DNA from 2 places in the Anaerolentibacter hominis genome. Region 1 is predicted to be linked to the other one. Evidence: a T-box and tRNA genes for the amino acid it is inferred to sense, from the RefSeq annotation. Region 1 holds a T-box; the other holds one or more tRNA genes.
What was found. The T-box of region 1 lies ahead of tyrS (tyrosine--tRNA ligase). A T-box ahead of a tRNA ligase gene usually reads a tRNA of that ligase, here a tRNA-Tyr.

Region 1 (4,427 bases):
CAGCGTACCAAAGCTTTCGAAGTCCATGGCAAGCGCACAATCCGGATCAGTTTCCCGCAGAACGGAAACAAAAAATCTCGCCTGTGCTCTGGCCTGCTCCTTACTCCGTGCGGTCACAAAATGATAAAATCCCACCTTAAGGCCATGCTTTTTCGCCTCTTTATAATTTCTCCTGAACTGGGGGTCCGTATAGTCACTTCCCAGGCTGGAGCGGATATAAACCACCTTAATACCGGCTCTTGCCACCCTGGCAAAATTAATTTTTCCCTGCCAGCTGCTTACATCGATTCCTCGATCCATTTTCCTGCCCTCCTTTTTACCATCCATGGAAAGGAGCTATGCTAGTATTTATGATCCTCCTGACAACAGATGGTATTAACAATATATGTGAATATTGAAAAAAGGTTAGGACGAGTTGGAGCAGAAAATTCAAGTACGCCTCGGCGTACTTGCTGCGAGCCGCACGTCATGCTTTGCATGACATAATACATCTGTGCGGCTCTGCAATCCGCCGGAGGCTTTATCTTGAAAGGAGACTGGGCTCCCACCAAGACGAATTTGTTATTTACTCACCACCTATAGAGGGGGAGTCTTATCTACTTCCATGATAAATAAGGTTATATCTGGTGATATTATTTTATAATGCGTACAAATTTCTTCTTGCCGATCCGCAGCACATCTCCCTGAGCAAGCACCCAGTCCAGGTCCCCCTGCTGCTCTCCGTTGATGCGGACGCCGCCCTGTTTTAACAGTCTCCTGAATTCGCTCCCGGAAGGCACCAATCCATTTTTGACAAGAAGGGGAATAATATCAATAAGACGGTCATTGTCATCCGCGATCACCAAATCCGGTATATCATCCGGGATTTCCTTCCGTGAGAACGCGGTATCATAAAATTCTTTCGCCTTCCTAGTCTCTTCCTCCGTATGGTACAAAGAAGTAATAATCTCAGCGAGTGCGTATTTTACATCCCTCGGATTCTTCCCCTCTTCCAGTTCTTTTCTTATTTCAGCAATCCGGTCCGGATGCTCATCGGTAGCCAGTTCAAAGTATTTCAGGATCAGCTCATCCGGTACCTCCATAACTTTTTTAAACATTACCGGTGCCTCCTCCTGAACCCCGATATAGTTGCCCAGGCTTTTGCTCATCTTCTCCACGCCGTCCAGGCCCTCCAGAATCGGCATAAACATGGCTATCTGCTGTTCCTTCCCAAGGTTTTTCTGCAGCGTGCGTCCCATGAGGATATTAAAGGTCTGATCCGTACCGCCCAGCTCCACATCCGCATCTATCGCAATGGAATCATAAGCCTGCATGAGGGGATAGAAAAATTCATGCAGACCGATGGGGCTGTTCTGCTTATACCGCTTCATAAAATCGTCTCTTTCCAGAATCCGGGCTACCGTCGTTGTCATAGCCAGCCGGATCACTTCCTCAAAATTCAGTTCAGAAAGCCATTCACTGTTGAAGCGGACTTCTGTTTTCTCCCGGTCCAGTACCTTAAAAATCTGTGTCTGATAGGTATGGGCATTTTCCATAACCTGCTCTTTTGTCAGAGCCGCACGCCCTTTGGATTTGCCGGTCGGATCTCCGATTCGTCCTGTAAAATCCCCGATAATAATAACCGCTCTGTGTCCAAGGTCCTGCATCTGGCGGATTTTCCTCAGGACAACCGCGTGGCCCAGGTGAATATCCGGCGCGCTTGGGTCCAGCCCCAGCTTGATGGTGAGAGGCCGCCCGGTTTCCAGACTGCGGGTCAGCTTTTTCTCAAGCTCCTCCCGATTTACCAAAGTGTCCACTCCTTTTGTAATGATCTTCATTTGTTCTTGTACGCTAATCATGCAATTATACTTCCTTTCTTGGTCTTTTTTCTTTAATCCTGCAAGATCTATAGAGTGGAGAGACAACTTTCGTTCCAGGAGCCAACGGGACGGTTTTATCAGCTTTAGCGTTAAAGCCGGTCTTATCAGCTTTCTTGCGTTAAAGTCGGTTGCTACGTGCTTCGCACTCCCGCAACCGCTACGTAAATTCGTAATTCGGGCTATCGCCCTTCTTACTCATTTCCGTTAAAGCCCATCAAATGTCTGGTCGTCTGCCCAGGCAAGCCTGTGCAAACTCCCAGCCGCTTGATGGTTTTATCAGCTTTCTTGCGTTAAAGTCGGTTGCTACGTGCTTCGCACTCCCGCAACCGCTACGTAAATTCGTAATTCGGGCTATCGCCCTTCTTACTCATTTCCGCTTGCCGGTCAAATGTCTGACTGTCTGTACAGGCAAGCCTGCACATTCAGTCAGCCACTTGACCGGCTTTAACGCAAAAAAAAGAGCCCCCGTCCTGAAAAGGACGGGAGCCATATCCCGTGTTACCACCTTTTTTCACGGACAACTCACATTGTCCGACTCCTCAAGTACGGCCTGTTACAGCGATACTCCAGCACGATAACGGGTGCGAGGGCTTCCCCTCTTCCGTCGCAGCCTACTTACATTACCTGTTCGGTGCGAAGCTCCAAGATGTATTCACAATCTGCTTCTCCTGCGCCTCTCATCTGCCGGCTGCTTTCTGTTGGCTCCACATATTGCTACTTCTTCTCTTCGTTGCTTTTCTCATTCCAAACGAAATGAATCAGTCCGGAATCATACACTTATACTCCGAAGGCCGGATGCCTTCTTCGTTATGCAAAATTAAATTGATCAAATTATAGCCTTCCTGCGCCGCCTTTGTCAACCCCTTTTATGAAAGTGTTTTCAGTCCATATTGTTCCAGTACATTTCTTAATTTTTCCGCTCCGGCTTTCTCCATGCTGCAAAGAGGCAGTCTCACCGTGTTTTCAGTGATCCCAAGCAGATGCAGCGCTTCTTTAACCGGTATGGGGTTTACATCGGAAAAAAGAGCTTTAATTAATGCCATATAATATGTCTGCAGCCGCAGGCTTTCTTTCTGTTCCCCCTGAAAAAAGCTTGCACAGAGTCGGTGTACTTCCTCCGGCAGTATGTTTGCAAGAACAGAGATCACCCCTTTGCCGCCCAGTGAGAGCAGTGCGGTTACCTGATCGTCATTTCCGGAGTAAAGATCCAGTCTGTCCCCGCAAAGTGCCGCAGTCTCAGCTATCTGTGCAAAATTGCCTCCGGCCTCCTTTACTGCCTGAATCTGTTCAATATGACTCAGTTTTTCGTATGTCTCCGGCAGAATGTTAAGACCTGTTCTGGAAGGGATATTATATAAAATGATAGGCAGATCCACTGCCCTGGCACAGGCCTCAAAGTGAAGGTACAAGCCTCTCTGCGACGTTTTATTGTAGTAGGGTGTTACCAGCAAAAGTGCGTCCGCTCCGGCTTTCTGGGCATTTCGTGACAGCACCTGTGCATGTCTGGTACAGTTGCTGCCTGCGCCTGCAATAACCGGAACCCTTCCTCTGGTCTGATCCGCCACAAAACGAATCAATTCCATATGCTCTTCTTCCGTAAGTGTGGAACCCTCTCCGGTTGTGCCGGCCGCAATAATCGCATCTGTATGGTGAGAAATCTGATACTCAATCATCTTTTCCAGACTATCATAATCTATGGTGTAATCCGGTTTCATAGGCGTGACAATCGCGACGCCGGAACCCTTAAATATCGTTTTTTTCATTGTTCTACCCTAGCGTCGATGGGCTGCGACGCTGCCTTTTCCTTATATGTAATCTATTCAAAAGTACATGTCCATGTGTTTTTCAGACCGCCGCTATTCTCTCAGAATTTTCGCGATCAGGTTACCTGGCTTTCCCTCCCTGCTCTCAATAATGATTTTCTTTGAACGGATACCATCCTCCAGCAGTATAACCCTGGCCACCTCCATATTACCGGCCGTTACGGCAACAGCATATACGTTTCCCTGAAAGTTACGCCGGATATAGGAAGATATTGCATGCAGTTTACTCAAATCTTTTCTTTCCTCCTGACTAAGACAAGGGCATAAAATGTGGTACTGCCGGGACAGTTCCCTGTACAATGACTCATCCTTATTATCAATCAGCAGTACGCCCGGATTCGTCTTTACACCATATTCTTTGATTTGCATACTATAGCCTCCTCTTTTTGAATTAAGTCTAATTATATACATGCCGCAGAAAAATGCGATCAATATGCTATTAAGAAAACCGGACCGGTATAAGAATTGTATAAAGCTTCCCCCTGTACGTTCTCCGCCATTTCAAGTACGCCTTGGCGTACTTGCTGCGAGCCGCACGTCATGCTTTGCATGACATTATACATCTGTGCGGCTCTGCAATCCGCCGGAGGCTTTATCTTGGAAGGAGACTGGGCTCCCATAAGACGAATTTGTTATTTACTCACCACCTATTAAGGTGGGAGTCTTATCTGCTTCCAGAATAAAATGGCGTGGATACCCCAAGGCTCCACGCCGTTTTTTCGTTATACTTATTCTCAGTTTATCT
Region 2 (4,427 bases), 1.1 Mb from region 1:
ACTACTATAACCAGCTCGGAACCGACACAGTCCGGAATGAAGAGTATGACTTTGAGATTATACCTGGCTTTCATGTGCCGCGCTGGGCAAAAGGTGCGGTTTATTATCAGATTTTTGTAGACCGGTTTTACAACGGGGATACCTCCAATGATGTGGAGACCGGAGAATATATTTATATAAATCAGCAGACCAGCCGGATTACGGAATGGAGTAAATATCCCGCGGCAATGGATGTGGGACATTTCTACGGCGGGGATCTGGCCGGCGTGATGAAAAAGATGGATTATCTGGAACAGCTGGGCGTGGAGGTCATTTACCTGAACCCCATTTTTGTCTCCCCCTCAAACCACAAATATGACATTCAGGATTATGATTATGTAGATCCTCACTACGGAGTGATCGTGAAGGATGGAGAGGGCCTGCTCAAAGAAGGAGAGACTGACAATACCCATGCGCTAAAGTATATCCGCCGGGTAACAGACCGGGAAAATCTGGAGGCGGGCAATGAGCTGTTTGCGACTCTGGTGGAGGAAGCCCACAACCGGGGAATGAGGGTCATTCTGGACGGTGTATTTAATCACTGCGGTTCCTTTAATAAGTGGCTTGACCGGGAAAAGATTTATAAGGGGCAGGATGGATATGAAACCGGTGCTTATTTATCGGAGAGCAGCCCCTACCGGAAATATTTCCGTTTTATGGACGATAAAAAGTGGCCGGACAATGGCTCTTATATCGGCTGGTGGAACCATGATACCCTGCCGAAACTTAATTATGAAGAATCCGAAGAACTATACAATTATGTCATGCAGATAGCCAGAAAATGGGTATCGCCGCCTTTTAATGCCGATGGCTGGCGGCTGGATGTGGCGGCAGACCTGGGCTTTTCCCTGGAGTTTAATCATACGTTCTGGAAAGACTTCAGAAAAAATGTAAAGGAAGCCAATCCCAATGCCATTATTCTGGCGGAACATTATGGGGATGCAACCGCCTGGCTGCAGGGGGACCAGTGGGATACGGTGATGAATTATGATGGGTTCATGGAGCCGGTGTCCTGGTTTTTAACAGGGATGGAGAAGCACAGTGACAGCCGCAGGGCAGATCTGGAAGGGGACGGAGAACTGTTTTTCCGGTCTATGCGCAGATATCTTTCCAGTACGCAGCCTCAGTCCTACCAGACGGCGATGAATGAACTTTCCAACCATGATCATTCCCGTTTCCTTACCCGTACCAACGGTCAGGTGGGAAGGGTTGCATCCGCAGGCTCTGAGGCCGCGGAGGAAGGGACTGACAAAGCCCTGATGCGCCTGGCGGTTATGATCCAGATGACATGGACCGGTGCTCCCACTGTCTATTATGGAGACGAGGCGGGGTTGTGCGGCTGGACTGATCCGGATAACAGGAGAACCTATCCCTGGGGCGGAGAGGATCAGGAGCTGATTGATTATCACCGTGAGCTGATCCATCTCCACAAGAGCTATAACGCGCTGAAGGAGGGCTCTCTGATTGCCCTGGATGCGCAGGAAAACTATATCTCATACGGGCGTTTTGACAGTAATGACCAATTTATTGTTGCCATAAATAAAGGGGACAGCGAATTGACCGTCACCATACCGATCTGGATAGCCGGTGTTCTGGATAAAGACCGGCTGGTCAGCCTAATCGCCACAGACCGGGACGGATACAGCCTGGAGGCTGAGATGTATGACTCCTATCAGGGAAAAGTAGAAGTGACGCTGCCGCCCTGCGGAGGCATTGTATTAAAGAATACAAGGGCAATATAAAAGGAAACGGAATAAAAAAGCGGGCCGGAACCGTGGGATATACGGTTCCGGCCTGCTCATAGCATTACCGCCATTAAGTGTACAAAGCACTGTTTTCATCCCTTATCCCAAGACAAAAAATCTTGCTATTTGCCTGATGTATGGTATAATAATATACTAGTTTACAGTATGGATGGGTTCCCGAGTGGCCAAAGGGGGCAGACTGTAAATCTGTTAGCTACGCTTTCGAAGGTTCGAATCCTTCTCCATCCATTTGGAAATTGCTGCTTTTGCGGCGGTTTTCTGTCAGCCGGCGTGGCGGAACTGGCAGACGCACAGGACTTAAAATCCTGCGGGACTAATCTCTCGTACCGGTTCGATTCCGGTCGCCGGCATAAAAAAAGCACGATCCAAGGGATGGTGTTTTTTTTATGCCATAGCAATAGAAAAAATTATAAATTTCTTTGCAAGGAATTCCTCCACCGTGTCGTATTATAAGTGAAGGACAAAAAAACCAAATAAAATTTATGGAGGAATTTAAGAATGAAAAAGAGAATTATGACTTTATGTATGGCAGCTATGATGGTGTTTGCATCGGTTTCTGCAATTGGCACTGAGGCCTCTGCGGCGGCTTATACATGTCCGAACGGGAATCAGGCATGTATTGATAATGGGGCTTGTCTGAAAAAGTGTTCCGGCCACAGCACGAAAAAACACCATGTAAAACACAGCAACCATCATAATGGACATCATAAATCCCATGGCGGATGTTATTAATTTCCCACGTGGTACAGGAAAGCCGAAAGAAATTCAAATAAGAGGAAAAAATGCAGGCTGCCCGCTTGTCTATGGTACGATACGGGCGGCTTTGCAGGAATAATCCTGCATCTGCAAGGGTATTGTCATGAGAGAGGAAAGCGAAGCAGTCCACGCGGTAGAAAAGTACTCGGATTTGATCCGGCGTATTTGTTTTCTGCATCTGAAAAACCGGAATGATACAGAGGATATAGCTCAAAGTGTGTTTTTGAAGTATATCCTTTATCAGGGTACCTTTGAAAGTGACGAGCATGAAAAGGCCTGGTTTATCCGCGTGACGGTCAACACATGCAAGGACTGGCTTAAAAGTCTGCTTCGACACCCGGCCGTGCCCCTTGACGTACTGTCGGAGGAGGCGCTGGCGGTATCAGATGATCATCATGAGCTGCTGCAAACCGTACTTTCCCTGCCATCCAAATATAAGGATGTTATTTTCCTGTTTTACTATGAAGGGTATACCGCGGGAGAGATCGCAAACATACTGGGCAAGAAGGAAAATACGATTTATTCCCTGATGTCACGGGGCAGGGCACTTTTGAAGGAACGGCTTGGAGGTGATGGACTTGAATAATAATCTAAAGGATGCCTTCGGGTCTATTCATGCTACGGAGGAAATGAAACAAAATACGACTGAATTTCTGCGAAGCAAGATATCCGGCCAGCAGCGCAGAACCCGCCGTGCGCTCAGGTATGCGGTTATATGCTGTGCAATGTTGTTTATGGCTGTATGCGGGCTGGGGGGATATGTTTTCTATCAGACGCCGGTATCCTACATCAGCATCGATGTGAATCCGTCTGTAGAACTGGGACTTAACCGGTTTGACCGGGTGGTAACGGTAAAGGCTTATAATGAAGATGGCCACAGGGTACTTGAGGATCTGGATATCAAGAATAAATCGTACCAGGAGGCTGTGGAACTGCTGCTGTCAGACACAACCTTTGAAGGTTATTTGAATGATGATTCTCTGCTCTCCTTTACTGTGGTATCTGACAAACAGGAAAGCCTGATGGACGGTATCAAGCAGTGTGAGGGCTATGGAAAGGTCAGTTCGGAGTGCCATGGAGCCAGCGAGGAGGTTGTGGAGGAAGCCCACCACAGCGGACTGTCCTTTGGTAAATATCAGGCATATCAGGAACTTGCCAAATATGACGATACGATTACGCCGGAAGACTGCCATCATCTGAGCATGAGAGAGCTGAAAAAGCGTATCAGTGAGTACACCGGTGAGGATGTGGATATTGTAGATGAGGATGACGGTGAACATCATGAAGAAGCGGATGATGGTGAACACCATGAGGAAGAAGATAAAGATCACCATGAGGAGGAAACCGATCGCGGTAAGGAAAGCGGACATCATGGTGATCATTGATAATTATAAATAGAAAATTAAAATAGTTATTAAAGCAGGCGGCCTGGCATCATTTTGCGGGGCCGCCTGCTTTTTTGTTACATAGGAAAGTTCTCCAAACTTTCCTATGTAACAAAAAATATTCTATGCGCACTCGCGTAAGAGGAGAACGTCAGCGAAGCTGACTACGCTCGGCGCACAAAGCGTGCAAGCCCCTCAAGATTGAGGGATTAGGGGAGCTGAGGTGGGCTTGCCCACTTTGTTCCTCTATTTTGGGTTACAGCCTGCTTCCAACGGAGAGGATTAATCGTCACTGAGGCAGAGAATAACCGCAGCATAGAATTGATTCTTATCATATTGGATATCAAGATAGCCCTGATATTTTCTGGTTATAGCACGGACCCTCTTTAATCCTATCCCATGGAGGAGCGGCTCTGGCTTATCGGATATATAATTACCGCCGTGGGTGATAATATCATTGTTTTTAGTATTTTTACACTGT

Region 2: it encodes a tRNA-Tyr, which carries the amino acid that the T-box ahead of tyrS (tyrosine--tRNA ligase) is inferred to sense. The anticodon was not compared.

The regions. Positions count from the first base shown of each region.
Region 1 is NZ_JAWDIX010000001.1:1,285,356-1,289,782, reverse strand. Features, by position in the region: gene ABCW47_RS05950 (GH25 family lysozyme) at 1-300, opposite strand, end outside; gene tyrS (tyrosine--tRNA ligase) at 633-1,838, opposite strand; T-box leader at 2,332-2,599, opposite strand; gene dapA (4-hydroxy-tetrahydrodipicolinate synthase) at 2,726-3,622, opposite strand; gene ABCW47_RS05935 (hypothetical protein) at 3,716-4,051, opposite strand; gene ABCW47_RS05930 (InlB B-repeat-containing protein) at 4,417-4,427, opposite strand, start outside.
Region 2 is NZ_JAWDIX010000001.1:199,325-203,751, forward strand. Features, by position in the region: gene ABCW47_RS00835 (alpha-glycosidase) at 1-1,781, shown strand, start outside; tRNA gene ABCW47_RS00840 (tRNA-Tyr) at 1,952-2,033, shown strand; tRNA gene ABCW47_RS00845 (tRNA-Leu) at 2,070-2,155, shown strand; gene ABCW47_RS00850 (hypothetical protein) at 2,304-2,537, shown strand; gene ABCW47_RS00855 (RNA polymerase sigma factor) at 2,665-3,147, shown strand; gene ABCW47_RS00860 (anti-sigma-I factor RsgI family protein) at 3,140-3,946, shown strand; gene ABCW47_RS00865 (GHKL domain-containing protein) at 4,229-4,427, opposite strand, start outside.